4 regions of the Priestia sp. GS2 genome follow, and region 1 is predicted to be linked to each of the others. Evidence: riboswitches for the same ligand, from Rfam matches in the RefSeq annotation. Region 1 holds a riboswitch; each other region holds the start of a gene.
What was found. A riboswitch is a leader RNA that binds a small molecule or an ion and turns the genes downstream of it on or off. The one in region 1 is predicted to bind S-adenosylmethionine.
Positions count from the first base shown of each region.

Region 2: it holds a riboswitch for S-adenosylmethionine, as region 1 does, so the genes downstream of both, V2145_RS13475 (hypothetical protein) here and V2145_RS15180 (hypothetical protein) in region 1, are expected to answer to the same signal.
Region 3: it holds a riboswitch for S-adenosylmethionine, as region 1 does, so the genes downstream of both, V2145_RS05110 (5-methyltetrahydropteroyltriglutamate--homocysteine S-methyltransferase) here and V2145_RS15180 (hypothetical protein) in region 1, are expected to answer to the same signal.
Region 4: it holds a riboswitch for S-adenosylmethionine, as region 1 does, so the genes downstream of both, V2145_RS17900 (methionine ABC transporter ATP-binding protein) here and V2145_RS15180 (hypothetical protein) in region 1, are expected to answer to the same signal.

Region 1 is NZ_JAZGJX010000001.1:2,981,827-2,989,597, forward strand. It holds gene V2145_RS15150 (FadR/GntR family transcriptional regulator) at 1-148, opposite strand, end outside; gene V2145_RS15155 (lytic polysaccharide monooxygenase) at 329-1,807, opposite strand; gene V2145_RS15160 (Fur family transcriptional regulator) at 2,090-2,368, shown strand; gene V2145_RS15165 (homocysteine synthase) at 2,442-3,734, opposite strand; gene ssuE (NADPH-dependent FMN reductase) at 3,817-4,371, opposite strand; gene V2145_RS15175 (hypothetical protein) at 4,883-5,224, opposite strand; SAM riboswitch class I at 5,469-5,578, shown strand; gene V2145_RS15180 (hypothetical protein) at 5,669-6,076, shown strand; gene V2145_RS15185 (hypothetical protein) at 6,215-6,379, opposite strand; gene V2145_RS15190 (DMT family transporter) at 6,470-7,453, opposite strand; gene V2145_RS15195 (GntR family transcriptional regulator) at 7,581-7,771, opposite strand, start outside.
Region 2 is NZ_JAZGJX010000001.1:2,619,593-2,627,363, reverse strand. It holds gene gloA2 (SMU1112c/YaeR family gloxylase I-like metalloprotein) at 4-399, shown strand; gene lepB (signal peptidase I) at 425-979, opposite strand; gene V2145_RS13485 (LapA family protein) at 1,968-2,291, opposite strand; gene V2145_RS13480 (M48 family metallopeptidase) at 2,481-3,224, opposite strand; SAM riboswitch class I at 3,490-3,591, shown strand; gene V2145_RS13475 (hypothetical protein) at 3,660-3,908, shown strand; gene V2145_RS13470 (VOC family protein) at 4,291-5,091, opposite strand; gene V2145_RS13465 (hypothetical protein) at 5,410-5,697, shown strand; gene V2145_RS13460 (MFS transporter) at 5,850-7,025, opposite strand; gene V2145_RS13455 (NCS2 family permease) at 7,141-7,771, opposite strand, start outside.
Region 3 is NZ_JAZGJX010000001.1:984,925-992,695, forward strand. It holds gene V2145_RS05065 (GerAB/ArcD/ProY family transporter) at 1-40, opposite strand, end outside; gene V2145_RS05070 (spore germination protein) at 50-1,471, opposite strand; gene V2145_RS05075 (secondary thiamine-phosphate synthase enzyme YjbQ) at 1,605-2,006, shown strand; gene V2145_RS05080 (hypothetical protein) at 2,129-2,254, shown strand; gene V2145_RS05085 (C40 family peptidase) at 2,285-2,950, opposite strand; gene pfkA (6-phosphofructokinase) at 3,269-4,228, shown strand; gene V2145_RS05095 (universal stress protein) at 4,555-4,953, shown strand; gene V2145_RS05100 (NAD-dependent protein deacylase) at 4,966-5,697, shown strand; gene V2145_RS05105 (hypothetical protein) at 5,727-5,969, opposite strand; SAM riboswitch class I at 6,217-6,317, shown strand; gene V2145_RS05110 (5-methyltetrahydropteroyltriglutamate--homocysteine S-methyltransferase) at 6,398-7,525, shown strand.
Region 4 is NZ_JAZGJX010000001.1:3,487,987-3,495,757, forward strand. It holds gene sufC (Fe-S cluster assembly ATPase SufC) at 1-645, opposite strand, end outside; gene V2145_RS17885 (carboxymuconolactone decarboxylase family protein) at 872-1,237, opposite strand; gene V2145_RS17890 (MetQ/NlpA family ABC transporter substrate-binding protein) at 1,360-2,202, opposite strand; gene V2145_RS17895 (methionine ABC transporter permease) at 2,219-2,887, opposite strand; gene V2145_RS17900 (methionine ABC transporter ATP-binding protein) at 2,877-3,905, opposite strand; SAM riboswitch class I at 4,016-4,122, opposite strand; gene V2145_RS17905 (thioredoxin family protein) at 4,266-4,565, opposite strand; gene V2145_RS17910 (toprim domain-containing protein) at 4,579-4,929, opposite strand; gene V2145_RS17915 (YusG family protein) at 5,159-5,401, opposite strand; gene gcvH (glycine cleavage system protein GcvH) at 5,510-5,893, opposite strand; gene V2145_RS17925 (arsenate reductase family protein) at 6,007-6,363, opposite strand; gene V2145_RS17930 (acyl-CoA dehydrogenase family protein) at 6,513-7,771, opposite strand, start outside.

The DNA of each region.
Region 1 (7,771 bases):
ATGAGCGCCCTACACCAAATAATGTGCATAGCTCTCGCACAGAAGGAAGCTTTTCTCCCGGCTTGAACTGACCTGAAGCAATCATAGCTTCAATTTGCTCTTCAATTGACTCTGAGATTTTTTTACGAGCGATTCGTTCTACGTTCACAATAACACCCACCTTTCAGTTATCACATATGTGATATGTTATCGCTTACATTTATTAAAGCACCTTCAGTTTTTGATTTCAATCATTTTTTTGAATTTACAAAAAATAAATTTGGTATACCGATCTGTGACATGAAAAAGGACACTCATTGAAACGAATGTCCTCCTTGATTCTACAATCTTATTCTACTAACTTCCATACGGCTGATGTACCTGGCGTATCACCAAGCGTCCACCATTGCGCTACATATGTGCGGTTTCCATACCTTACTTTCGAACCACCTGGATAGGCTTTTTGGACATTCCATTCCACTACGGCATCACTTACTAACTCCCACGCATCTGATGAATCAGGCTGATTGCCTTTGGTCCAGTATTTCGCTTTATATTCAAGTCCTTTATACTGAACAACCATACCAGCAGTATAAATTTTATTTTCACTCCACTCTTCTGCTGAAGAATTGCTGCTTAATGTCGAAACTTCTAGTGACGAACTTGAAGCCGAAACGTTCCCCGCTGCGTCAATGGCAAAGACCGTATACGTATAGTTCGTAGCCGGCTGCAGGTTTTTATCTACATAGTACGTATTCGAAGTCGTTGCAATTAGCTGTCCATCACGGTAGATTGCATATTCTTTAACGCCTACCTGGTCCTCGGATGGCGACCACATTAACTCAATGGAACTCTCTGACTCTTTCATACTATGAAGACCGCTTGGAGCTGTTGGAGCTTCCGTATCTTCAATCAATTTTTGAGTTGTCACCGCAACTACTCGACTAGCAGAGCTGCTGTTCCCTGAAAAGTCAATAGCTTTTATATAATATTCATAGCTCGTTTCCGGCATAACGCTGGAATCTTTGTAAACTGTATTGGTAGTTGTCGCAACCTTTTCTCCGTTGCGGTAAACCTCATATTCTTTAATTCCTTGATTATCTGTTGATTTACCCCAGCTTAGCTCAACCGTTCGATCTGTAACGCTTAACGCTTCAACGCTTGCAGGAGCTGACGGTGGCTCTTTGTCAGTTGCTTCATCGTTGATTAAATTCACATCAATGACGTTATAAAAAGCATTAGGTGTATCCGCTACGTCCCATACACCTAAAATAACGTGATAGCCATTCCGATCTGTTGGCACGTTAATTTTATGACTTAAATTTGTATTTGCTGGTGTTCCATTATGATTCACTGTACCAATTAGTTCAAAATCTGACCGTTTTAAAGGTTCATTGGGATTCCAGCTCTTTTTCGTAATGTAATAATGCCACTTTGAAGTTGCATGGGGAGCCGTGTACTTCCACGTAAACGTATTTAACCCACCTTTTAAATCTTGCTTTTTCCAAGCATCTGCCGTTTGACGATCCATTACTTGATCAATTTGTCCCAGTCCTCCTTCTGCTGATGCGATATGCCCATCAGCAGGCCCGCGTTCTGGAAAGCCTTTTAGGCCTTCTACAGACTGAGGACTGTCGATGACTCTTCCGTACTTCTCCATCGCAGCTTGCCAGCCAATGACCTGCTTTTCAAGCGATCCAACGTACCCTCTACTTGCCGGCTCCTGTATGTACCCATGAGCAGATGCATCACCAGCTGAAACCCACATGCCAAACGAGAGCACAGCGGCTGTCACGACGCCTTTTCCAATTGTTTTTTTCCACTTCAAAACTCATCACCTCATTTGTAAAGTCCACTTTATGACTAAGTGTCACTCTTAATTATAAGAAAATGAGCTCTGCTGATTACTACAATTCGTCATTTTGATTCAATAGGTTTAGAAAAATGCAGAATAGCCTTGTCTTTTTTCCAGTTTTATACTAACAAGGAACTACTAGGATACGTACAAACGTTAGAAAACATATCACTAGACAAATACTTGTTTAAACAAGTATTTTAATAGTAAGCAATTTTTTATTGCTTCATACAGTTTATACTGAGGAGTTCATACATGATGCAAGAAGAATATATCACTTTTTTAAAAAGAAATGGCTATCATATTACTAGCCAACGTCGCGTATTGCTATCCTTTTTCTGTAGTCGCCAAAATGCCGAGCTGTCTGCTCAGCAAGTAATTGATCACTTGAAGAATACAAATAAAAAAATCAGCTTCGATACGGTTTATAAAAACTTATCTTTATTTGTAGAGCTAGGATTCTTAAATTGTAGAGAAGATGAAACAAAAAAGATATTTTCATTGAATGTAGTTGATTCTCCTGTCCACTACTGAGAGAAGGTATTACATTTGCTCAATACAAAGAGCAAAAGAGTTCGCCACCATGAACACTTTTGCTCTTTTTTTATTATTCTTGGCTTAAACTTATAGCTTGCTTAAGGTCATCAATAATATCTTCAATTGCTTCTGTTCCAATTGATAAACGAATCAACCCCGGCGTGACTCCGCTTGCTATCTGTTCTTCAGGAGCCAACTGTTGATGTGTCGTACTCGCTGGATGAATAATTAGTGATTTGGAGTCTCCGACGTTCGCTAAATGAGAAAATAGCTGAACAGAATCAATAAGCTTTTGACCTGCTTTAATTCCTCCTTTAATTTCAAACGTCATAATGGCGCCTTGGCCTTGTGGCAAATATTTTTTAGCTAGTACATAAGATGAGTGACTTTCTAAACCCGGGTAACTTACTGATTTAACCGCTTCATGCTGCTCGAGAAATTGAGCTACAGCCAGTGCATTTTGGCTATGACGTTCCATTCGTAAATGTAAGGTTTCAAGCCCTTGTAAAAATAAAAAAGAGTTAAATGGTGATAGGGCTGCTCCTACATCTCTCAGTAATTGAACGCGTGCTTTTATAATATAAGCATTTTCTCCAACTGCGTCCGTGTAAACCACTCCGTGATAACTTGGGTCTGGTGTCGTTAAACCTTTAAACTTCCCGCTTTTTTTCCAATCAAACTTACCGCTGTCCACAATGACACCACCGATTGAACTACCGTGCCCGCCTATAAACTTCGTGGCGGAGTGAACCACAATATCTGCTCCGTGTTCAATGGGACGAAGTAAGTACGGTGTTGGAAACGTGTTGTCTACGATTAAAGGAATATCATGACGATGAGCCACGTCTGCCACTGCTTCAATATCAAGAATATTCCCTTTAGGGTTACCGATTGTTTCAGCGAAAATAGCTTTTGTTTTATCCGTAATCGCATGTTCAAAATTACGGACATCACTAGCATCCACAAAATGCACCTTAATGCCAAGCTTCCCTAACGTATGGGCAAATAAATTGTACGTTCCTCCATAAATACTGGATGACGACACGATTTCATCGCCAGCTGACGCAATGTTTAAGATTGAAAACGTAATGGCCGACTGGCCAGATGCTACCGCGAGCGCTCCTGTTCCTTTTTCTAGTAGAGCTATTCGCTTTTCAAACACATCCGTAGTAGGATTCATAATGCGGCTATAAATATTCCCTTCATTCTGCAAGCTGAACAAACTAGCCGCATGTTCACTATCATGAAATACATACGAGGACGTTTGATAAATTGGAACTGCTCTTGACAACGTCGTCGGATCAACTTCCTGTCCTCCATGAATAGCTACTGTTTCAAGCTTCAACTCTCTTTTTTGCGTCATAATCATTCCTCCCCTTGTCTTGATTTCAACACAAGAACATTCTTTTACATAAACACAAAACCCTTTTTATTTTTACAAGAAATTAAAATTGTTTCCTACCTGACTCGTTTTCGATTAGCTGATTTGAAAGTTGCTGTAAAGCTGTATCTACTCGTCTTTTAATTTCGTCATCAAGAAAAGTAAGCTCAAGATGCTGATAGCTAATTTGGGAATCAACCAAATAAACCCCACTATTAATTTGTTGACTACCTAATATTGAGAAAAGAGGCTTAAAAGCATATTCCAATGACAATAAATGTGCAAACGAACCACCCGTTGCGACTGGTAATACAATCTTATCAGCTAACCCTTTTTCAGGAATTAAATCTAAAAAGGATTTTAAAATGCCAGTGTAGCTAGCTTTGTACACGGGACTAACGACTATTACAGCTTGAGCTTGTTTGATTTGTGACAAACGATACTTGATGTCTCCGCTGTTAAAATTAGCATGTAGCAAGTCTTCTGCGGGAAGGTCACGAACATTTATTGTTTCTACCTGGTGTTGTTTGCTTTCAAAATATTTCTTTAAATATGAAGCTATTGCCTCACTCCTAGAGGGCTTAGTCGGACTTCCTGAAATAACTACTATGCTTGACATAAACGATCGCTCCTTTTAATTAGGGTATATATTTAAGAATATGGTGTAACCTCGGGTAGTTTATAATTGAGTGCCCACCGATATAAGGATCATTAGTTGCATGATTAACATTTGAGGTTACCCATGGCCTTGATTCATTCTTAGTATATTTCTTGGCTTCTTCCAATGCCCCCTCAGCTATACCAAGTAGAATATAGATTAAGATTATTTTTGCAATATGCGGTCTGATTGTTGAGATTAGCTGACTTTCCTCTGTTTGAAAAGAACACAGTATCTCTACTTCATTAAATACTACTGTGCCATTATCCGTTTGTTTTTGTCCAAAACAGCTGATTTTCTAATGCTTCCTTGTAATGTTTATTCGTTTGCTCTGAAGAACCAAATAAATGAATAGATGATAAGCATAGAAAGTGGTAGGCAAATAAATATGCAACTGAACCATCTACTTTGGCAAAAGTTCTACAACTTCATGGCTAACCCTTCATCCGCTGCTTAACTTTCCAACACTCTCTTATATTTTGTAACTCTCTATTTCACAATTTCTTATAAACTGATGGAGTTTACCATTTAACCCCCCTGCTCCGAATTGAAAATACTTCTTTTTATCATTACTCTGTTCTTTAATAAATTCTAAAAACGCAAGAATATAAATGCGACGATGATGGACATTTACAATGTCGTACTCGTAAAACCAGCAATCGAGCTCATTATATATACCTTTAGTCACTTTATATTTCCTTTGACACCATAAGGAGAACTCCAAATCTGGCAGATTAAGATATTTGCTGTTGGTTATTCCACTTGTAATCTCATACTCTGTTAATTCCAACGCTTTTTGATTGAAAGACGTCATAATGTATTCTCCTTTCTGTAGAAATAAAGAGGCTCCCATTTAGTTTCAAATGGGAGCCTCTAGCTTTCTAGTCGGCAAGAATTGTATTTAATGTGCTTTAATTTATATTAATATAATAAAACATATTATTCCGATGTGTCAAGTATACTTTTTTTGTGAAAAATAAACAAATTATTTCAGTTAATTGCTTCCCGACCACTTTACATGTTTGTTATATATGGTAAAATTATCTCTAACTTTATATTACTTATCCAGAGAGGTGGAGGGACTGGCCCTATGAAACCCAGCAACCTTCAAACATTTGTTTGAAAAGGTGCTAATTCCTGCAAAGTTAGTTACTTTGCAAGATAAGAAGCATATTGCAGAATATGTAACCTCTCTATTTTATAAATAGAGAGGTTTTTTATATTTATAATACTATATTCAATGTACAGGAGAATGGAGATGCAAACTAAATTAGCCTTAGAAACATATAAACAACCTAAAGAGTTAACTTCATTTGAAATCACCTCTTTTATTTTCAATTTTTACAATTATGTTTGGAATCAAAATAAGCTAAATGAAATCCCTTCTTATTATGACAGCCAAGGAGTTATATATAATAAGAAAGAATTTATAACCAGTGCTCAGATAAAAGCTGAAATTATTAAAACAATGGTTGATATCGGGGAAAGATCTATATTCATAGATAGCTTAACTTGTAATAGAATAGGCGAATTAAATGATTGGGACGTATCAGTCAATTGGAAGACAAGGTTATCAAATGAAAAGGTTAAAAATATACTAGGTACAACACACTTTCAAATTTATAATGCTAAGATTGTAAGGGAAACTATAACGTTTACTAAGTAAGTTGTTAAGATTATCGCTTGCTTCAATTTTAAAATATTTATATAGTGCGGACCCCAGCTTTCACATCGCAACTAAAACCACAAGAAAAAGCCGAGAAGCATTTACATCTTCTCGGCCTACTTTTACTGTAACAGCTTCCTATATATAATACATGAGAGAATCGTCTTGCTCACTCTGCTTGTTCATATTTTGTGCATGTAACGACTGCGTAGATTGGACCTTATTAACACGCTTCTGACGATTGGAAAACAGTAAACAAACGGAAAGAACGGAAGCTACTAAGCCTACAATTAAGGCACTCACCTGACATTCCTCCTTTATAGAATATATATATTCTATTTTACCACTAATGTACGTAAATGAAGCCTTTTTCTCCAAAATTTTCATCTACTTTTACAGATTTGTTGCTTGCTTCATTTCTGGTTTGGTTTCCCTATTCCCTTTCCTGCTTGATACGTAGCTATTTAACGCCATACCAGCAATAACAAGTATAATTCCAATACACGAAACGTATGTAGGTAGCGGCATGCCAAGCAGAATCATTTCACCAAGTAACGCAAACAATACTTCAAGCGACTGAGTAGCTTCGACTGCTCCGAGCTTTTTCATATCACCTGTAACCATATTAGTTGCTGCAAAGAATAAGACCGTCGCAATAACGCCTGAAAACAAAGCAACCCAGCCCGATTGAATGACCTGTGAAGCGCTAGGTGGGCCAGCAGTAAATAAACCATAAATTGCTAAGATAATCCAAAACGGCAAGCTGGCAATGGTCATTCCGAGCACGCGCTGATAAGCATCTAGGCGATTTGATACAATTACCATCATCTTACGATTGCCAAGCGGATAAGCAAACGAAGCAACTAAAATCGGCAATGTGCAAAGCAATACGCTCATAAGCGATAGCGTTGTTGCGTGTTCAATTTGCATAACCGCTACGCCGAGTAAAATAATAAGCGACATCGCTAAGCTCTTAAAAGGTATTTTTCCTTTTACTTGAATAGGTCCCTTACTCGTTTGGATTGTTTCATAAAATAAAGGAGCTAAAAGCGAACCTGAGATAATCGTAATTTGCCACGTTCCCGCAATTAACCAGCTCGGGCCATACGCACTCGCATAGCAAAGCGGCGCGTAGAATAATCCAAAGCCAATGGTGCTCCACATCACCCACTGCATCGGTGCTTTCTTCATTTCCGCAAACGTAGCGTTCAGCTTTTTCCTAGCGATGACGATGATTAACAGTAGTGGAACCATAAAGAAAAAGCGTAAGGAAGCACTCCAAATCCAGCTTCCACCTTCAACTTCCATCATACGATTTAAAACAAATGTAAACGCAAAGAAAAACGCGGAGCACACGCCTAATATAATTGGTTTCAATTCCTTAACCCCCGTATGTAGCACATAATAATGTAAATAAATTGTAAAACCAATATATCGCATTTTGGTTATTTATTCAATGCTATTTTAGCGTATAAAAAAGAGTCCTCACGTTTGTGAAGACTCTTTACACCAATAGTTCTCCAAGACTTAGCCAGTTTTTCTCAACAAGACCCGCTGCTTGTATTGTCTCCTGGCTTTGACAGACTTCAATGATTTTTTGATGCTCATTTACAGATTTAAATCCTTGTTCTGAAGAAAATTTCGCCACTTCCAACCGGTAAATTTTTGACTCACTTCGCTCTAACGCTAACACAA
Region 2 (7,771 bases), 360 kb from region 1:
AGAATGGAGTTTAAGAGAATTCACCATGTAGCAATTATTGCAAGTGACTATGAGCAATCGAAAGTTTTTTATGTAGAAAAGCTAGGAGCACGTATTTTAGAAGAGACATATAGAGAGCATCGTGACTCGTATAAGCTAGACTTAGAGCTAGCGCCGGGAGTGCAAATTGAGTTGTTTTCGTTTCCAAATCCTCCGTCTCGTCCATCACAACCAGAGGCGTGTGGTCTTCGACATTTGGCGTTTGCCGTTGAAGATGTTCAAGCAGCAAAAGTAGAGTTAGAGAGCAGAGGCATTGAAGTAGAAGCAATTCGAGTGGATGAGTTAACTGGAAGATTATTTACGTTTTTTGCAGATCCAGACGGCCTTCCACTTGAGCTGTACGAAGAGAAGGGGGATTAAAAAAGGAGCGGACACCGCTCCTTTTTTAGTGCATTAGTTTGATATCAGTGAGAGGCCAATACTTCACGTTGACTTCACCAACAATGTCCGAGACAGGTGTTAATCCGAAGTGTCGGCCATCGCGGCTTATTCGACGGTTGTCTCCAAGTACAAGTACGAAACCGTGAGGAATGGTGCCGTCATTTACGAGTTCTTCGGTAGAGAAGTTTTCGGTGAAGCGTTCGTATGTTGGGATATGCTGTAGGTATTTATGTAAGTGGGGTTCACTTACTTCTTGGTTATTAATATAGAGCTGGTCATCAATGTATTCAATCTTTTCGCCTGCAACACCGATTATTCGTTTAACGAGATACTCGTCCTGGTCATGGGGAGAGTGAAGAACGACGAGATCGAAGCGTTGATAGTTGCTTAGTTTATTAATAATAATGCGGTTGCCTTCTTGAAGCGTAGGATTCATAGAGTCTCCTTTAACGGTATAAGGCTGAAAGAAATACTGTTGCACAATAAGAGAAAAGAGAAGCGTTCCGAGAACGATAGAGCAATAGATTATGATTTCTCGTTTTATGCGAGTTTTTCTCAATATAAGAGCACCTTCTTTGTTAAGTAAATCGTTTGGTTAAATGATATTAGAAGAATAAAGAACAGAATTGATTGTACCATTGTTGGCTAAAGATTTCCATTTGTATATGGGGTTATTTATATTTTCATAGAAGGAAAGAACGCACGCAATGAGTCGTGATTTCCACTTCGGCTTATTCGCTTTCCGCAGGGCTCGGTCTAAGCCTCCTCGTAAACTGCGGGGTCTCAGAGCACTCGCTAGTCCTGCAGGAGTCTCACATCCTCCGTTCCACTCACAGGCTTTTGGAATAGAACACGAGCAGTCTCTATGTGTTGTTTGGGTGTGGAAGAGGGAAAGAACGCACGCAATGAGTCGTGATTTCCACTTCGGCTTATTCGCTTTCCGCAGGGCTCGGTCTAAGCCTCCTCGTAAACTGCGGGGTCTCAGAGCACTCGCTAGTCCTGCAGGAGTCTCATATCCTCCGTTCCAATCACAGGCTTTTGGAATAGAACACGAGCAATCTGTGTGTGGTGTTTGGGTGTGGAAGAGGGAAAGAACGCACGCAATGAGTCGTGATTTCCACTTCGGCTTATTCGCTTTCCGCAGGGCTCGGTCTAAGCCTCCTCGTAAACTGCGGGGTCTCAGAGCACTCGCTAGTCCTGCAGGAGTCTCATATCCTCCGTTCCAATCACAGACTTTTGGAATAGAACACGAGCAATCTGTGTGTGGTGTTTGGGTGTGGAAGAGGGAAAGAACGCACGCAATGAGTCGTGATTTCCACTTCAGCTTATTCGCTTTCCGCAGGGCTCGGTCTAAGCCTCCTCGTAAACTGCGGGGTCTCAGAGCGCTCGCTAGTCCTGCAGGAGTCACGCATTTCCCGTTTCACTCACAGGCTACTGACATAGCTGATACATCCTTTAGCTAATGAATGATCATAAGGGGGAAGAAAGACCAAAAACCCCTGCCTTCCCGTAGTGCTGGGAAGGCAGGGGGGGTGTATACTTATATATTAAGCTGATGGTTCCCCTTGCGTTGATAGAGGCTTTTCTGGATCAGCTTGTGGTTCTGAGTGAGCGGCTATTTGCGTTTCTAGTTCTGCAATTCGTTTTGTTTGTTGCTTGTTTTTGCTTTTAAGCTGAGTTATTTTAACAAAACTTAGCGAAGCAGCGACGACACCACCGAATACAGCAGATGTTAAAATAATTAAAATAAGTGGCCAGTCTTGTGAGCCAAAGACGTAGTTAAATTGAACTGGCTCATTGTTAATGACAGCTAAGATAGCAATAATAAGAGCGAAAATAAGACCTAAAATGAAAAAGCTTTGTCCTTTCATTAGGTGCACATCCTTTCTGAAGATAGATAAAGGAGCAAAATTAAATTTTATACTGCCTTTACATATACTTAACCTATATTATTCAACTATAAACATTTTTTATTATCATTAAGTTTTAATAAAACACAAATTGTAAAAAAAACACCCATCCTTTGTTTGGTTTAGGATGGGTGTTTTGCTGTTAGCTGATTAGAATGCTTGTAAGCTGTTTTCTTCTAACCATTGTTTACGCTCTGTTGCATCTTCAAATAATGAGTCTGCATCTGTAAATTGTGAAGCAATCACATATTCAATTGTTGTTAATGGTGCTAGAAGTAGACGCCAGTTTAATACTAGCTCACCGTTTTCCATCGTTGCATATGTATCTTGCAGTTCCTTCCACGCTACAGAGTCAGGTGCATCTGCTGCTTGCTTTTTCACTGCTTTTAATGCTTCGTTGAATTTTTCACCTGCTCGTCCTTGGTACCATTCTGTTAAAAGGCTTTGAATTCCTTCGTTTGTTTCTTGTTCAGACCAAGATGATGGCACTGTTGCGATAAATTTAGCGCGGAACGTCATCTCAGGTTGCTCAACATCATCACGAACAATGTTTAAGCGATATTGACGGCCTAAATATGAAAATTTGTCATCGTTTTCAAAAGATGCCGTTTTTGCTTTAGGTGCAGCTGTAGGTTTGTTCTCAGCTTTTGCTTTTTCAGCTTTTTTTGCAGCCGGTTTTTTTGTTTCAGTTGGTTGGTTACCACCGTTGAGTTGTTTTAAAATCCAAGTCGCTTTACGAGAAATAACAGAGCGAACGTTGTGCTCGTTTAGGCCTCGTGGGATAATTACGGTTACCCCTTCATTGTCACAAATTTGGACCGTAATATCGGTTTTATTTGGAACGACTTTAATTTTGTAGTCAATTGTTTGATTGCCAATTTGATACGTATACATATAGTTTTTCGTGCTCCTTTCTACAAATCTTCATTTTATAAGCAAAGGTAGAGTTTGGTCAAATGAAAGAATAATCAGAAAAAAAGGCTGAGAGCTTAATTAATGACTTACATCACGTTTTTTATTAGTTTTTACGTAAAGAAAAGAAAATATTCTTGCTTTACTACGCATAGATTAAAAAGAGTGACAAAACTGAAAAAAAGAAAAATTTAAAAAATATCCTTGCTAAACAGGAGATATTTGGTATAATGAAATCTAATTTAAAAAGTTATCACGAGTGGACGAGAGATCTGGCTCTACGACTCCACAGCAACCTACCAATGTAAGGTGCTCCTACCAGCAAAGCATTAGCTTTGGGTGATAAGACGGGTGAAAGCTCATTTTGCATCTAAAGCAAAATGAGCTTTTTTAATTTTAGTAGAAGGAGAGATACGGATGACACAAACAATTATAAAGAATCATGAAGAAGTACTAAACGATGTTTTAAAGCAATTGAGGGAAATTAATGATTTTACCTGTAGAAAGCTTGAGACGTTTTACGAAATTGTCGTGAAGAGCGAGAAAGATACGTACGCTATTGGAATTGATTGCAAAGTAGTGGAGAGCTACACAGAAGAAGACTTAAAAGAAGCTTGCATAGCAAAATTGAAGCGAGTTGGATGGCTAAAAGGTACATACGCTTAAAGCTGTATTCATATCAATTGCAGTCATGTCTACAATCATGGTAAGATGCTTATCTTCTTTCTTTTCGTTTTTCGTTGAAAAGGGAGGGTATTTGTCGAAATTTTTACACAAAATAACCGTTACAACTTGTTTGAAATTGTGGTAAGGTATAAAACAAGAATATTCGAACAATTTAAAAAGGAGGTTTAGCATGGAGCTGTTGATTGAACATGGAAATGATGAAGGTAGCGAACAATTTATTGATCGCGTACTGGACTTCTTAGAGGACGATGAATAAAAGTGTAGGAGCTCGTTTCTACGCTTTTTCTTATGTGCTGAAGGAATAAGTCGCCAAAGAAAAAAGAGCTTATATCGAGCGAGAAACGCGATATAAGCTCTTTCGTTATTTTCTGAACCAAAACGTCCCGCCTTGAACCTTACAGTTAGTTTCCACGTTGCTATTTGTGCATTTTACAATAAAAGGTCGCTCGCCGACTTTATATAACGTATCGTTTACAATGCCTTGGTTTGCTTGGGAAAAAATGAATGTTACATCATTTGTATATAGCTTTAGGCAGGTAGCTTGAAGCGATGGGTCGTTGTAACTCTCCCCCATGTTAGCATCCAATAAGTGAGCCCACTTCCTAGCAGTGGCCTTGACATCGTGTACAGCGCAGTATATAGCATCCATATGAAGGTAGCCTAATGGATGAGCAAATGCAGATTGCAGGGATTTTATGCGCTCTTGATCGCTTTGCTCCCACTCGATAAAAAAGGGCAAAGGAAGAGAGGATGGGTTAGGATCTTTTAGAAAGCCCATTTTCCACTTCAAGAGCTCTCCATTTTTTGTTTTACGAGAAGCATCAATAATTGTATCCATGTGAAACCCTTTTTCATAAAGCTGTTGTTGAAGCATGTGTAGATTTGAGGTGCGAAATGCCAAGTGTCCAAATTGTCCTGTAGAAGTTTGTTCTTGGTGTAAGCGATGAATCAGTGGAGTATTGGTGGCACCAGGTGGTGTATTCAGTGAATGAAAACTTAACCATTCAATGTAAGAAAGTTGAAAGTAAGCGAGGGTATTATATGTTCCCCAGCTTTCGTGCTGCCCTCCTTCAATTACTTGTATGCCATGTGCTTTCATATCACGCTGAGCTTGATGAGGGTCTGGGGAGAAATGAACGAGATGATCAAAGTAAATATCCATCAAAAAACCTCCTTTGTGCTATGACGTTAGTATAAATCTTTTATGAACAAAGGCCAAAGAAGTTCTTCCATTTTCAGCGTATAAAAGTTATATAAAAAACATATTTTTTAATTTATGTAAAAATATTGTTATTAAGGTAATTAAAAGTGGAGGTTTCGTCTCAAAAAGCTATTTGGACGTTTGTTCACCCTCTCTCTTCTATGTCTATCAGCATGCAGTAACCAACAAGAGAAATTAACGGAGGAATTTAATGAATATAAATAATTAGAAAAATTAAACGTGCTTCTGTAAACAACGCCGCAACCTAGTGAAAGCGTATTGCTAGCTTTTTACGAAACAGCCAATCACACATTTGGCGTTATTGAATTTGACGGTCACGCCAATCTGAAATTCGAAAAGGGAATGGAAGATAGTATAATTAATACATTGGAAGGAAAGCAAGGTAACTACATAGGAGTAATGCGCTCCTTAGAAAAAGTACCTCATGTAAAAAAAGTGAACTTATACGGAGACAAAGGCGAACTACTTGATTCTCTTGAATTAGCAAAAGATGAATCGCTCAATTCTTTTCAATTGAAGAAGCATTGGATAGTAAGTATATGGTGAAAATATTCGATAAGAACAAAGAGGTCGTATACACTGAAGCAGTTACGTTTTAAAAAGCAGTGTCGAAATGAAAGATTGGCGCTGGTTTTAGTTTTGCTTATATGTTCTTAAAAAGAAAAGACTTTAGCCAATAAGACTAAAGTCTTTTCTTTTTAAGAGCTAGGCGTTATTTCATTGGGTGAATAATCCAGTGTAATATGACGCTGAAGCAGAAGGAGCGCACTAAATGTTAATATCGCTCCAATCAAAAATGGATACATGCTGTTTAGTTCAAAAGCGAAAGCTCCCATCAGAGGCCCGAAAATCCTTCCTAAGCTATCCATTGATGAATTAATACCTGAAGCTGACCCGTAGCCAATATTCGTTTTAAGGGTAATCAGAGCGAGTACACAAGGGCGAATAAGGGCATTACCAGCCGTAAAGATGCAAAGAAAAACCGTTGCGTTAAATAAATTGGATGAAAATAAAATGGACGCAAATCCGACAGCTGAGACAATTAACCCAACAGCAATTAATTTTTTTTCATTTCCTTGCTTAAAGCGCTGTAAAACGCCGCCTTGAATAACAGCTTGCGTAAGTCCACTCGCCATAAACATCCAGCCGATCATGGTAGGGGTTACATCAATTCGTTCAATTTGAAAAAATTGAAAAGTTGCTTCAAGGCCAGCAAGCGTAAACGTTCCAAAAAAGGAGAGTAAATATAAATACTTCATTGCGCCTTTAAAATCCGTATTGAAATCTTGCAGCGTAGTTTTCTTTTCCTGAGAAATCTTTTCTCGCTGCAGTGATTCTGGCAGTGCGAAAAAAGCAAAGGTTGTCATAATCAGTGCTAATATCCCTGAAATGGTAAACGGGAAAAATAAGCTCACGGACGATAGCAATCCACCTAACGCCGGTCCAAAAATAAAGCCAAGCCCAATCGTCATTCCTAAAAGCCCCATTGCTTTTGTACGATTTTCTTCCGTAGTAATATCAGAAGCGTAAGCAAATGCACATGGAATAACCGCTCCGGCAAATAAACCTCCAAGAATACGTGATATGTACATCAGAACGAGTGAGTCATTAGCAAATGAAAAAATAAAGAAACTAGCGCTAAATCCAACTAAGCCCGTCAGAAGAACGGGTCTTCTACCTTTTCGGTCAGATAGACTCCCCCAAAATGGAGCGGTTAGAAAAGATGCGATGGAATAGCTTGCCATTAAAAGTCCAAGGTTAACCGAGCTAGCTCCAGTTGTGCGAATGACTTCTGGCACAATCGGAATAATGATGCCGAATCCGACAAAGATCATAAATAAGACAAACATAAGCGTGCCAAGCTGTTTTTTCATGTGAAGCTCCTTTCAATGAAGACGTTTTCTGTATATTCAGTATACCAAATAACGAAAGAGATGCCACTTAAATCCAATGGATCTCAAAATAAAAAGCGATGCATAAGCACCGCTTTTAATGTGGTAAAAACACAAGTTGATATAAGAATAAGACAGCAAATACATAAACAAGTGGATGAACCTCTTTTGCTTTACCTTTTACAATCTTCATTAGTGGATGTGAGATAAATCCTAGCGCAATTCCAGTTGCAATGCTTGATGTCAGAGGCATTGTTAAGATGACAAGAAACGCAGGAAATGCTTCATCAAACTCACTCCAGTTAATCTTTGCAATAGAGCCCATCATTAAGCTACCTACAATGATTAAAGCCGGAGACGTAATCGCTGCAATACCTGAAACGGCGCTTACAAGCGGACTGAAGAATGCAGCAACAATGAATAAAAGAGCTACGGTTACGCCAGTTAAGCCTGTACGTCCACCGGCAGCAACACCAGCTGAAGATTCAATGAAAGCAGTTGTTGGGCTTGTTCCAAACATTGCACCAATTGATGTACCGAAAGAATCTGCAAGAAGAGCTTGACGTGCTTTTGGCATATGGTTATCTTTCATTAATCCTGCTTGCTGTGCTACACCAATCATTGTACCTGTCGTATCAAAAATGGTTACTAGTAAGAAAGAAAATACAACAGCATACAAACCATGCTGAATAACGTCACCAAACGCAGTTAGCGGGTTTGTAATTAAA
Region 3 (7,771 bases), 2.0 Mb from region 1:
TTGCATAAAAGTTTGATAGCAGCTGATCTTGTTGCTTCATAATGCCTCCTTATCTCTTCGTTACATTTGCTTTTTTAAAGGGTAAGCGTACGTAGGAATCTTTCCATGATTTACTGTTTTTAGCGTAAAAAGGTTTAAAATATTCCATTCCAAAACTTTCAAGCTTTGTTAAATGTGTAACTAATATAAGTAAAAAAAGAGTGACTCCGTATAATCCCAAGAATGCTGCAATAATCATTGAACCAAATCTTAAAATTCGAAAAGATAAACCAATCCCATATTGAGGAACGGTGAAAGAAGCAATTGCCGTAACGGATACGATAATAATCATGACGGAACTTACAATATGAGCTTCTACAGCTGCTTGTCCAATAACAACTCCTCCTACTAATCCAACGGTTTGTCCGACAGGTGTTGGAAGGCGAAGTCCGGCTTCCCTTAGTAATTCGATGGTCACTTCCATTACCATCGCTTCAATAAAAGGTGAAAACGGCACGTCTTCTCGCGTTGCTGCAATTGTAATGGCAAGCTCAGTTGGAAGCAGTCCTTGATGAAACGATACAAGGCTAATATAGATAGCTGAGAAAAAGAGCGTAATGAAAATTGAAATATAGCGAAGAAGGCGTAAGAGAGAACCTGCCAACCATCTTTCATAATAGTCATCTGGTGATTTCATAATCATGTCAATTGTTGTTGGTACTAACAGAGCAAAAGGTGAACCATCTACAAAAATTGCAACTCTTCCTTCATTAATAGCTGCTAAAACGCGATCGGGTCTCTCCGTATTTTGGACTTGCGGAAAAGGGGAGTACGGAGCTTCTTCGAGAAATTCTTCAATCATTCCAGAATCTTGAACATTATTAAGGTTAATGTGTTGAAGCTTTTCACGAACTTGATTCACTATATGAGGTTGACATTGCTTTTTATGAAAAACCATTGATGTTCGATGGAGCTGCTCTTCTCCTATAAAAACATCCTCCACGATTAAGTTTGCATCACTGGCTCTTTGCCTTAAAATCCCGATATTTTCTTCTAAATTCTCAATTAATGCAACCTTTGGACCGCGCACTACTTTTTCAGTTGTTGGTTCACTCCATGTACGCTGTTTAGCCATTGTCATGTTTAATGAGTAGGCTGTTGTACGATTATGAATAAATAATAAAGGTTCTCCTTTGAAAAAAGAAGTGAGAGCTTGCTTGTATGTGTAAATCTCAGTACTTTCAATTGTTGAGATAAAAGAATCCCAACGATCTAGTGTATTGACTGGAGAGGAGGTTTTAGACTGAACCATCTTTTCTGTTAGTTGATTCAGCTTTTCGCTATCTACAAGTCCTTGTAGATAAAGGATATAAAAGAAATCAGTAGATGAAATCCATAGCTTTTTTGAAGCTATGTCACTGCTGTCACCTGCTAGTTCTAGAAATGTCTTAACCACATACTCTGTATCTCGTTGAAAAGTTGAATTGAGCAAGTCTTCACCGCCTTTATGTCATTAACCGTATATTGAATTCAGTAGTAAAAAACAGTACGATAAAAAAGAATATATACTAGTCTTTGCGAGTTCAGTAGATGTTATGCTAACTAACAAAAAAGGAAGTGAAAACATGTTACATTCATTTAAGATTCAAACGAGTAGTCGTGATGAAATGGTTGATGTGACAAGTGAAGTAAACGCGGAAATCAAGAGAAAAAAAGTGAAAAGCGGAGTAGTCACGGTGTATTGCCCCCATACAACTGCTGGTATCACAATTAATGAAAATGCAGATCCAGATGTAAAACGTGACATGATTAGAAGGTTTGATGAGGTATATCCTTGGATTGATGAAAAAGATCAACATTTTGAAGGAAATACAGCAGCCCATTTAAAGGCAAGCACCGTCGGTTCTTCACAGCAAATTATTATTGAAAATGGAAGTCTATTATTAGGAACGTGGCAAGGGATTTATTTTTGTGAATTTGATGGCCCTAGAAATCGTACATGCTACATTAAAATTCAAGCGGATTAAAAGAAGCGCTCACTAAATCGTGAGCGCTTCTTTTAGCACGTCTTCTTTTTTTAGAATTTTTGTTATAAAACAAAAGGAAAACGATATATATGTTATATAACAGAAAAAGGGAGAGATATTTTGTGGAGCAAATTACAATTAAAAAAGAAACAGAACAAGAACAAAACGAGAAGACTAACTTTACGTGGGTAGATGAGTATCCAACAGTACTAGATATCATTAATGAATACTATAGTTTTTGTCGTTAAAAAAAGCCAACGTAAGTTGGCTTTTTTTGATTAACGAATTCTTTTTGCACCGATATAACGCTTACTCCAATAGCTATCTTTTAATGAAGCAACTGAAACACCTTTTGAAGATGAGCTATGTAAAAATTGATTGTTGCCCATATAGATGCCAGCATGTGAAGCACCTTTTTGGTATGTTTGAAAAAACACGATGTCCCCAGGTTGCAAGCTTGTTACTCGAGTACCTTTTTTATAAATCTCGGCCACAGTTCGAGGTAGAGTAATGCCAACGCTCTGCTTGAAAGTATAACCAATAAAGCCGCTACAATCGAATCCGCTAGGCGTTGTTCCACCCCAACGATATGGAACACCTATATATTGTTTTCCTTTGTTAATAACTTTTGAAGCATTAAACGTAGAAGTCTGTGAAGAAGTTTTCACTCCTAGCTTTGCGTATGTACCTTTTCCAACAACTCCATCGGCAGACAGTCCATTTTTACGCTGGAATGATTTAACTGCATTTGATGTAGCTGGGCCAAAATAAGTTGTTGTATTGCCAGTAAAATAACCTTTTTTCTTTAAAAGTTGCTGCAATTGCTGAACATCTTGATGCCTCATGCCCTGCTTTAATGTTTGATCACCTAGCGCAGCTTGACTAACTAAAGGGCTAGCAAATAAAAAGCTAGCGAGGGTAAAAACTGCTACAAGTTTCTTCATAATGGTCCTCCATCAATTTTCCGTCAATTTTCGTAAAATAATCATAACACCTTTCGACAGGTTAAAACGTTACATTTTCATTACAAAATATGAAAAAAATGAAAATTATAGCGAGTAGAAAGATGTATTTTTCTTTAAAAAAATAGAAAAAAATTGAATATTTAACTGTTAATAACTAAAACATATGAAAATGTAAGGACATTTAAAAATAATAATAGAAATCTGTTGTGAATTACTACACAAATACTTTGTAGTCATGTAGAATGTAAAAATAGAATACAGTGTCAATTGATTTGACTTTTGATGAGGTGAAAATTAATGAAAAGAATAGGTGTATTAACAAGCGGCGGTGATTCTCCAGGAATGAATCCTGCGGTTCGTGCTGTTGTGCGTAAAGCGATTCATGAAGGAATGGAAGTTTACGGTATTTATCAAGGATATCAAGGGTTAATTGAAGGAAATATTCGAAAGCTTGAAGTGGGTGATGTTGGGGATATCATTCAACGCGGTGGAACAATGTTGTATTCTGCAAGATGTCCAGAGTTCAAAACAGAAGAGGGACGCCGTAAAGGTATTGAAAACCTAAAAAAACACGGTATTGAAGGCTTAGTAGTAATCGGTGGAGATGGATCTTACATGGGAGCTGTTAAGCTAACTGAGCTAGGTTTTCCATGTGTAGGTATTCCAGGAACGATTGATAATGACATTCCAGGAACAGACTTTACTCTAGGGTTCGATACAGCTTTACATACTGTTATCGATGCGATTGATAAAATTCGCGATACGGCTACTTCACATGAACGTTCGTTTATTATTGAAGTAATGGGACGTAATGCTGGAGATATTGCTCTATGGTCTGGATTAGCTGGAGGAGCTGAAACAATCTTAATTCCTGAAGCAAAAGATGAGTTCCAAGAGATGGTAGATCGTCTAAAGAAAGGCCAAGAGCGTGGCAAAAAACATAGTATTATTGTTGTTGCTGAAGGTGTAGCTACAGGAAATGAAGTAGCAAAACAGCTTGAAGAAGCTGCTGGAATTGAAACTCGCGTTACGGTTCTAGGTCACATTCAGCGTGGTGGATCACCAACTGCACAAGATCGCGTGTTAGGAAGTCGTTTTGGTGGCCGCGCCGTTGAGTTATTAATGGAAGGTAAAGGCGGGCGTGCAATCGGTATCCGTAAAAACGAAATTGTTGATTATAATATTATGGAAATCTTAGGTGAGCCTCATCATATTGATGAGCGTATGTATCAACTATCAAAAGAATTATCAATCTAAACGATATAAAGGCGAGACTTCTTACAGAGGAGTTTCGTCTTTTTTTAATTTCAAACCAGTACCTTCGCAATGCTTACACTTTTTTGTGTAGAATATGCCAGGAATAATCATTACTTTCCCAAGCCCTTTGCAAAAGGTACATATCAGCTCAAAACCCATAATAGCCATCAGTCCTTTTAGTTAGCTTTTATTTAGTATAGCACTTCTGTTTATTAGTATAACACAAAAAGCGAGGGTATTTTTAGAAAATTTAATTTTTATATCGATTTCTTCAATGGAATAAAAATTAGTAGAGCTGTTATAATTGATAGAAAAGGAGTGAAGACATGTTCAAGCGAATTCTATTAGCTTCAGATGGTTCTGAACACGCTGCTAGAGCAGCTGAAAAAGCGGTTACTCTAGCGAACTTAACTGACCGCAGCTTTGTTCAAGTGATATATGCGGTAGAAGGAGATAGTAGGTTGAATACGCTTGGAATAGATGAAACAAGAGAAAAGCGTATCCAAACAACACAAGAAGTGTTAGCAAAATCTAATATAGAATATGAAATTACGTTTATTCATGGAGATGCTGCTAAAACTATTATTCAATTTGCTAACAACAATCACTTTGATGTTGTAGTAGTTGGAAGTCGAGGGTTAAATCCAGTAAAAGAAATGTTTTTGGGAAGCGTAAGTCATAAAATTGCTCAGCATGTAAAGATACCCGTACTTATTGTTAAGTAGGAGAGAGAGCCAATGAATATGCAACTTGAAGAGTTAAAGAAACAAATTGGAGAAGCAGAGCGAATTTGTTTCTTTACGGGGGCGGGAGTAAGTACAGAGTCAGGCATACCTGATTTTCGCTCTCAGAATGGATTGTATCGAAAGAACTTAGAATTTTCAGATGTGATTTCCACTTCTTTTTATCGAAATGATCCGGTGCTTTTCTGGGAGCTATTTAAAGAGATTTTTCGTGTAAAGCTACTTCATGAATATGAACCTAACTCAGGCCATGACTTTATAGCAGAATTAGGACAAGAAAAGACGGTGCATGTCATTACACAAAATATTGACGGGCTGCACCAAAAAGCAGGAAGTAAGAATGTATATGAAATTCACGGAACAATTAAGCGAGCACATTGTCAAAAGTGTAAAAATGAATTTGGGTTAGATTTTCTAAACAAAGCGGGATTACCGAGTTGTACGTCATGTGAAGAGGTATTAAAGCCTAATGTTGTTTTGTTTGGAGATTCAATTCACTGTTTTGAAGAAGCTGTAGAGGTAGCTTTACAGAGCGATTTATTTATTGTAATGGGTTCATCTTTGCAAGTAACGCCTATTAATCAAATTCCTTTACTAGTTAGAAAACTTGGTCAGATACCAATGATTATTATTAATAAAGAGCCAACTCACTATGACTATGTGTTTGATAGTCAAATATATCTTCCAATCGGCGAAGTTGTAACCGCTTTAAGAAATGAGAAATGAAAAAGCACGCTATGAGCAGCGTGCTTTTTTTACACTTCAAAATAGATAGCGAAGCAGAACACAGAAATGACTAGAAAAAATGCTGAATGCAGTTTGCTTTCCTTAAACGTCAAAACAGCTTCAATAAATAAAAATAAACTTAGCATTAACTGAATGTATGGTAAATAAGCAATATAGTTGGTGGAATCACTGTTTTGAAAAGCAATTATTCCGTATACCACAGCTCCGATTAAAAAGACATATTTTAATAGTTGTAATCCTTTAACTAACATCTTTGTGAGGTTCCTCCTTATTTAAAACCTAGGTCACATGATTATAACATATATCATATAGATAGAGACAAGTAAAGTGACAAGTAAAGTGACAAGGTATATTTGAGCACGTTTTATCTTTTATGAATTCGGATATGCATCAATCCTCAATATTACAAGAAAAATGTTTCATTTCTGATTTTTCAAATTCCTTGTTGACAGGTTAAGAAAATAAGTGTAATATTTTTCCTAGTTAATTAATTGAATATTCTTATCTCGAGAGGTGGAGGGACTGGCCCCGTGAAGCCTCGGCAACAGACTGTTTAAGTACTGTGCCAATTCCAGTAGCAACTTGCTTGAAGATAGGAGAAGAACCGATAATGACTATTAACCTCTTCTTATCTTTAAGATGAGGTTTTTTATTTTGAATAGAAAGAGGGAATAGAACTATGACAAAGACATTAGTGAAAGCTCCATTTAAAGCTGATCACGTAGGGAGCTTTTTAAGAACAACTCCTCTCAAAGAAGCAAGAGAAGCTTATATCAATGGTAGAATTAGCAAGACGGCTTTAAAATCTGTAGAGGACCAGGAGATTTTAAAGCTTGTCCAGAAACAACTTGAAGTGGGACTTAAATCTATCACTGACGGAGAATTTAGACGTGCTTGGTGGCACTTGGATTTCTTATCAGGCCTAGAGGGTGTAGAAGAGTTTGAAACGGAGTATATTAGTCAATTTAAAGGTGCTAAAACAAAAAATAAAGCAATTAAGGTAGTTGGTAAAGTAGATTTCAACCATCATTATATGCTAGAACATTTTACATTTTTAAAAGAAGCCGTTGAAGAATACGGTGATGGAAGTCAAGTTGCTAAGTTTGCTATTCCAAGCCCAAACATGCTATTTACTCGAATTCAAGAGGACACTTATTATAATGGAGATAGAGAACAGTTTTATCATGACACGGTAGTTGCTTATCAAAAAGCGATTCAAGCTTTTTATGATGCAGGATGCCGCTACTTACAGTTAGATGACACTTCATGGATTGATTTTGTTTCTGAAGAGCGTATCGATGCAGTTGTGGAGAAGTTGGGTATGGATGTAAAAGATATTATTGATACGAGAGTTAATTGCTTAAACGACGCTATTTCTAAAAAGCCCGATGATATGATTATTACGATGCACATCTGTCGTGGGAACTTTAGGTCTACGTACATTACTAGTGGTGGCTACGATACTATATCCGATGCAATCTTTGCTAACTTACATGTAGATGGACTTTTCCTTGAATATGATGATAATCGTTCAGGAGATTTTGGACCGTTAAAAAGCTTTACACGTGACAACCAAACAGTTGTATTAGGACTAGTAACATCTAAGTTTCCTACGCTAGAAGATACAGAAGTTATTAAACAAAGAATTAAAGAAGCGAGTGCATCTATTCCTCTAGAAAATCTGTCCCTTAGTCCTCAATGTGGCTTTGCAAGTACGGAAGAAGGAAATGAACTAACAGAAGAAGAGCAATGGAATAAAATTAGTCATGTCGTTAAAATTGCTCAAGATGTTTGGGGCACTATCTAAAAATTATCAGTTGTTTTTTAGCTTTACATAAGAATCTCATTAGATTTTTCCTTTCATTAGTAATAAAAGCAAAAAAGCCGTATCTACAAAAGATGCGGTTTTTTTATATAAAAAATATCGGGTAGTTTATTTCTTCATATATATAAATAATCAGTGATAAGTAGTTTGGGAAATTCATACTTTGATAATAAGTGAAAATTCTGTCATTACAGGAATGTAAAAGATGAATATGTGAAAGGAATGTTT
Region 4 (7,771 bases), 510 kb from region 1:
TGGTGTGATGTAGTTTAATAGACGTTGGTAGTGAGTGATCATTAAGCAACCAAAGTCGCTACCACGTAGCTCGTTGATTCCTTTTGATACTACTTTTAATGCATCGATATCTAAACCTGAATCAATCTCATCAAGGATTGCAATAGCAGGTTGTAACATCATTAATTGAAGGATTTCATTACGCTTTTTCTCTCCACCAGAGAAACCTTCATTTAAATAACGTTGTGCCATATCTTGATCCATTTCTAAGAAATCCATGTTTTTGTCTAGTTGACGGATAAATTTCATTAGTGAAATTTCATCGCCTTCTTCACGACGTGCATTAATTGATGAACGTAAGAAGTCTGCGTTTGTTACACCGCTAATTTCACTTGGGTATTGCATTGCAAGGAATAGACCTGCACGCGCACGCTCGTCCACTTCCATCTCAAGCACGTCTTCACCATCAAGTGTAATGCTACCTTGTGTTACTTCATATTTAGGGTGTCCCATAATTGCTGAAGATAAAGTCGATTTACCTGTACCGTTTGGACCCATGATTGCATGAATCTCTCCGCCTTTAACTTCTAAGTTAACACCTTTTAAAATCTCTTTGCCTTCAATTGACACATGAAGATCTTTAATGATTAAAGTTGAACCTGCCATACTAAAACCTCCAGTTATAGATGTATATACTAAAATCAGATATACCTATATCTTTTTAATTATTCTCATTTTATTCTCATTACAATCTTATAACAAATGAAAACTTATAGCAACCTTTTGCGATAAACGCTTTTCCCTTATATGTATACATATTTTAAACGTACAAAAAACGTTGCTTTCATAGGCATAACTAGCCTTTAAAGCAACGTCTGCTTATCATTTATATTTAGTGTGTTTGACGTTTTAACTCCTGCATGCATTCCTGTACTAACGTGACCGATTGACTCATCGCTGCTCCACCACCGAATGCTGCCGAAACACCACAAGCTTCTAGAATCTCTTGCTCAGTTGCTCCGTTATCTAGGCAACCTTTTGTATGATAAATCATGCAATATTCATCTTGAGCTACAACGCTAATTCCTAATGCAATAAGCTGCTTGTCTTTTTTAGAAATAGACCCTTCTTCAAAACAAGCCTCTGTGAAAGTGTTGAACGCTTCAGTCAACTTTGGAAGTTTTTCGCTGAATGTTCCAATTCCTACCTTATAGTTATGAAGTGCCTGTTCTGTTGAATGATTTGTTTCTTGTTGCATCTCTCTTGCCAACTCCATTCGTCATAGTTTTCCTCATTAGTATGGATGATACAAATCGGAGTTATACTTGACGATAAAAATAGAAAAAGTCGACCAGATCTAAACTAGTCGACTTTAATATATTACTCGTTTACAGGAAGCACCGCGCCTTTATACTTCTCTTCAATGAAATCTTGAATTTCTTTTGAATGAAGCACTTCTACTAACGCTTTTACTTCTTCTTTATTTTCATCACCTTTACGAACCGTGATGATGTTTGCATACGGATTGTTTTCCTTTGACTCTACAGCGATTGGGTCTTTAACAGGATCTAAACCAGCATCTAAAGCATAGTTTGCATTAATGACAACAGCATCACCTTCATTGTTGTTATAAACCTGAGGTAATAAACCACCTTCAACATCTGCTTTAAACGTTAGGTTTTTAGGATTTTCTACAATATCATCAAGCGTTGCATCTTGCTTTTTAACGCCTTCCTTCAACTTAACTACGCCTTCTTTTTCAAAAATTGAAAGAATACGACCTTGTTCTGCTACTGCATCACGCATAATTACCGTACCGTTTTTCGGAAGGTCTTTTAATGACTTGTATTTTTTAGAGTAGATACCAATTGGCTCGATATGAATCGCTCCTGCACTTACAAAATCATAATTAGGATTTTCTTCTAATACAGAGTCTAGATAAGGAATGTGCTGGAAGTAGTTTGCATCAATTTCTTTTCCATCTAATGCTGTATTAGGTAGAATATAATCTTGGAATGGTTTAATGTCTAACTCAATTCCTTTTTCCTCTAACAATGGTTTTGCTTCTTCTAAAATTTCAGCATGCGGAATATTTGACGCTCCAACCACAATTTTCTTCTCGTCTTCTGATGAATCTGAACCACTGCCTCCAGATGAACCACAAGCAGCTAAACCTAAAACTAAAGCAGATGATAAAGCAAATGTTGAAACCCATTTTTTCATAATATATTTCCTCCTCTTATCGTTTATCAATTTTAGATGTGATAAAATCACCAATGAACTGGATAATAAATACAATTACTAAAATTAAAACTGTCGCCACAAGGGTTACATCACTATTATTTCGCTGGAAGCCTTCTAAATATGCTAAGTTTCCTAAACCACCAGCTCCAACCGCTCCAGCCATTGCCGTATAGCCAATGAGTGCGATTGCTGTAACCGTCAAACCGGAAATCAAAGCAGGCATTGATTCTGGAAGCAGCACTTTAAAAATAATTGTGCTTGTTGTAGCTCCCATTGACTTTGCTGCTTCAATAACACCTTTATCAATTTCACGAAGGCCGATTTCAACCATACGCGCGTAAAACGGTGCTGCTCCAACAATAAGAGCTGGCAGTGCTGCTTCTGCTCCAAGCATCGTTCCTACAATCGCTTTTGTAAATGGAATGAGCAAAATCAGTAAGATGATAAATGGAATGGATCGAAAAATATTTACGAACGCTCCTATAATAATATTAACGAAGCGGTTTTCCCAAAGCTGTCCTTTGCCTGTTAAAAATAGAAGTAGGCCTAATATAATTCCTAATATAAAGGTAGCAACGACTGAGATACTTGTCATATACAGTGTTTCAATCGTTGCTGCGCTGAACTTATCATACGTTACGTTTGGAAATAATTCAGTTAGCATCCGTCATCACCTCAATTTCTACCTGTTGTTCACGGATGTACTCGATTACTTTATTAACCTCTACCTTTTCACCGTCTAAATGGATAAACAAAGTTCCGTAAGAGCCTGTTTGTGTATAAGAGACCTTCCCTTGTAAAATGTTAATCGTGACATCGAACGCTTTTAAAATACTCGTAATGAGCGGTTGCTCTGCTTTTCCACCTACAAATGTAAGCTGAACAATTTGACCACTCGGATAAAGTTCTTTCACCTGTTCAACTGTCTCAAACGTTTCTTCTGGCTCTGAGATTTGCTGTACAAATCGTTTTGTAATATTTTGCTGTGGTTTACGGAACACTTCAAGTACTTCTCCCTGTTCAACTACTTTCCCATTTTCCATCACGGCTACACGATGACAAATTTTACGGATAACGTGCATTTCATGAGTAATTAAAACAATCGTTAAACCTAACTTTTCATTAATATCAACTAACAAATCTAAAATTGAATCTGTTGTTTGTGGATCAAGTGCTGATGTTGCTTCGTCGCATAATAGAACTTTTGGGTTGTTGGCTAGCGCTCTTGCAATCCCTACACGCTGCTTTTGTCCACCGCTTAGCTGAGATGGATAGGCGTTTTCTCTCCCTTCCAATCCGACTAATTTAATAAGCTCGTTTACACGTTCTGCTCGTTTACCTTTAGAAACACCTGCAATTTCAAGCGGGAACGCAATATTTTCCTGAACGGTACGAGACCAAAGCAAATTAAAATGTTGGAAAATCATACTAATTTCCTGTCTAGCTTGTCTAAGCTTAGCACCCTTAACCTTTCCAATTTGGTTCCCTGCCACTTCGACAGTTCCAGAAGTAGGTGTTTCTAAACCATTTAATAAGCGAATAAGGGAGCTTTTCCCTGCCCCACTGTATCCAATGATACCGAAGATTTCACCTTTTGCTACTGACAAATTAACTTGATCAACAGCCGTAACTTTTCCACTTTTAGCATCATATATTTTTGTTACATCTTGTAACGTAATCATCTTCTTCACCTTCTTTGTTGACTTGCTCTGTCTGCTTAGTGTGTCCTTGCTTTTTGAAAATAAAAAAACCTTTCTACACATGAGCAGAAAGGTTTATGATTAAATCCTTTCTCTCATCTTTCAAAGCTTATGCTTTGCAGGAATTGGCACCATTTCAGTTAGTCTGACGGTTGCCGGGTTTCACAGGGCACAGTCCCTCCACCTCTCTTGATAAGAGTTAACGACAAATTATTAAAATTATTTTGTTTTCATTAAATATTCATTCATTTATGTTTGTGATTCTAGCATGTGTCAGAAAGGGTGTCAACAAAAATATGCATAGGATAATAATCCCATGCACACTTGTAAACAAATACTTATTTAGCTAAGACGTTCTATTACGTGTTCAACGGAGTGAAAAGCATAAAGCTTCTGTTTCATTTCGCCATTTTCAAATTCAATTAAGCATGGAACACTTTCAATTTCAAGCAAAGAAGCTTTAGCAGGCATATAATTTAAATTACTCATTCCAATTGTTAACTCTGGAATAACCGCCTCCGCTACTGTTAACATTTTTTTAGCTAATTGGCACGTTCCACAAAGGGGGGTATGAAAAAAAATGACGGTACGCTCGTCTTTATTTAGCTTTTCGTCTAGCTGCTCTTCTGTCCATTCTTCCATGTTATTCATCCTTCTATATTAAAAATTCTGCGTTAACATCTATATTAGCACTTAAGAGCACCGTAGCAATGTGATTTCTTGGTGCCGCCGCTACCTCGCGATACATTTTATCGATATAAAGGTGCTCCGCTTCTGGGAGTTCTTTTTTAAACTGTTTTCGTAATTTATTGCCAGAATCATCTGAATCGACTAAGATGTACACATCTTTATCATATGTGGAATCGATAATCTCATCTAGCTTTGACAAGCTAATGGTTCCATTTGTACAAATAATCTCAATAGGTTCATTAATAATGCTCTCGATTCTCTTTTTGTCAGACTTACCTTCTACAATAATTACTTTTTCAATTTCTATTAAACGCATCGTCATCACCTATAATTATCAGTTGTATAGTAACGTTATTCCTTTATGCTATACAATATTCGTTAATGTAACACAGTTCCCCTGTTTTTTAAAAGATTTTGCTGTAAAAAGAACATATATGGACTGTTTTTATTGAAGAATAGACTATTTTCGGTCATTTTAGACTGATGGCGCCAAACCTTATATGGTTGGCGCCATCACCCTTTCACGCAGAGATTTCATGCTAAATTTAGCACCAACCCTCTTCTGAATCACAGTCCGTATACTTTTGTGTAGTTCCAGTTTGGACGTCAGCATACTGATAAATCTTATTATTTTCCTGCGTGTAGCCTGACTCTAAATTGTATTCATTACCCGTTGCACCGTAATTCACATGGCCAATCGATTCTTTATCGACATACAATTGCATACCGTTTTCATGAAATTTTGCTGTAATTCGATCCGTTACGTCAACTTTTTTACGTTCAAACATAAAAAGACACCCCTTTAGCTTGTTTACTAAATAGAGTGCCCTTTTTGTTATAGGTACATGAAGACAAATTATGGATATACCAAATGAAATGTCTTAAGATGAAGTCAATTAACCTTCGTTAATCATTTCATCGTATTGTTCAGCTGTCATAAGTTTCTCAACATCTGCTGAATCAGCAGGCTTAATTACAACCATCCATGCTTTTTCATATGGAGACTCGTTTACAAACTCAGGATTGTCACTTAATTCTTCGTTTACTTCTACAACCTCACCGCTAATTGGTGCATATAGCTCTGATACTGTTTTTACAGATTCTACGCTACCAAACGGCTCATCTGCTTCAACTTTATCGCCAACTTCTGGAAGCTCAACAAATACAATGTCACCAAGTTCAGATTGAGCAAAGTGTGTAATTCCTACTCGGAAAACTTCTCCTTCGTTTTTTACCCACTCATGCTCTTCTGAATAACGCAACTCTTTTGGTGTACTCATCTTAATCCCTCCAATAAATTATGTATGCCGCTAACGAATAGCAACGACTACCTCTTATCAGTGTAACGTAAAAAGGAGGTTTTTTCTATTTGAATCCGCACAGAATTTTAAATTTATTTCCACGTTGTTTCAAATTCTTCTTCTTTAAATCCTACCGTTACTTTATCACCGTCAGTTAATAAAGGGCGCTTGATTAACATCCCATCAGATGAAAGGATTTCAAGTAATTCTTCATCACTTGCTGTTGCAACTTTGTCTTTTAAACCTAACTCACGATATTTCTTACCACTTGTGTTAAAAAACTTCTTTAATGGCAACCCGCTATTTTTATAGTAGCTAGTCAGCTGATCTTTTGTTGGGGGATTTTCAATAATATGAATTTCTTCATATGCCACCCCACTTTGATCTAGCCACTGCTTTGCTTTTCGGCATGTCCCACATTTAGGGTATGAATAAAATAATACGCTCATCATTTTTCCTCCTTTCTCTTTGCTTTTTCGTATTTTAACATATTCAACTTTAATTTACCTATTTTAGTTCTCACTTAAACAAAGAAAAGCTGTGTAAAGGAAGGTGTCTACCCCTCCTCTTTACACAGCACTTATTCCATACTTTAAAATTACACAATAAAGCGTTCTTCTTCCAATACAACCTTTGCAATTTCTCGTTTAACAGCAATAACGTTGACCGGCGTGTGACGAGTTAGCTTACGTAATGACGAAAGCATCATGCGTAGCGTATCTCCCTCTTCTACAGCAATAAGCGTTTCTTTTGCATCCGCTTCGATTTTATTGAATGCTTCTTGACAGAATACTTTTGTATAGTTTACTTTAAGCTGATTTTTTTCTTCTCCATTTTTCAAAATCGCTTTTTCTGTACGTAATACAGCTGATTCCATTGCATATACGTTGCTAATCATGTCAGAGATATTAACTAGAACTTCTTGTTCACCCTCAAGCTTTTTGCCATACTTTTGAGCTGCTAAACCAAGTAATAATAGCGCAATCTTTTTACCATTACGAACTAATAGTTTTGATTGATCTAACGCGCCTTCTCCAGCCTCTTCAGGCATTAGCATCATGAGCTCTTCCTGTAGTGACTGCGCTTTTTGAAGAAGCGGAAGTTCACCTTTTAAGGCTTTGCGTAAGTACGTTCCTGGCACCAATAAACGATTAATTTCGTTTGTCCCTTCAAAGATGCGATTGATTCTAGAATCACGGTATAAGCGTTCAATCTCATATTCACTCATAAAGCCGTAACCACCGTGAAGCTGAACTCCTTCGTCAACCAAATAATCTAGCACTTCCGTCGCAAATACCTTATTTAATGAACACTCGATGGCATACTCTGCAATTGAAGCAGCAATTTCTTTCCCATCTTTTTGTTGCTCTTCTGATAACTGACCCATTCTATCTTCAAAGAGACCTACTGTACGATAAACAGAGCTTTCAGAAGCGTATAATTTAGCTGCCATTGTTGCAATTTTCTCTTGTGTTAACGAAAACTTTGCAATTGGAGTCTTAAACTGTTGACGTTGATTCACGTATTCAGAAGTTAACTCCATGGCACGCTTACCAGCTCCTACTGCACCTACACCTAGCTTATAGCGGCCAATATTTAAGATATTAAACGCAATAATGTGCCCTTTTCCAATCTCTCCAAGTACGTTTTCTTTTGGCACATGTGCATCTTCTAAAATCAAGGTACGTGTGGAGGAACTCTTAATACCCATTTTCTTTTCTTCAGGACCAACAGACACACCTGCATAATCACGTTCGACGATAAATGCGGAAAATTGCTCTCCGTCTATTTTCGCATACACAACAAATACGTCAGCAAAGCCAGCGTTTGTAATCCATTGTTTTTCACCATTCAACA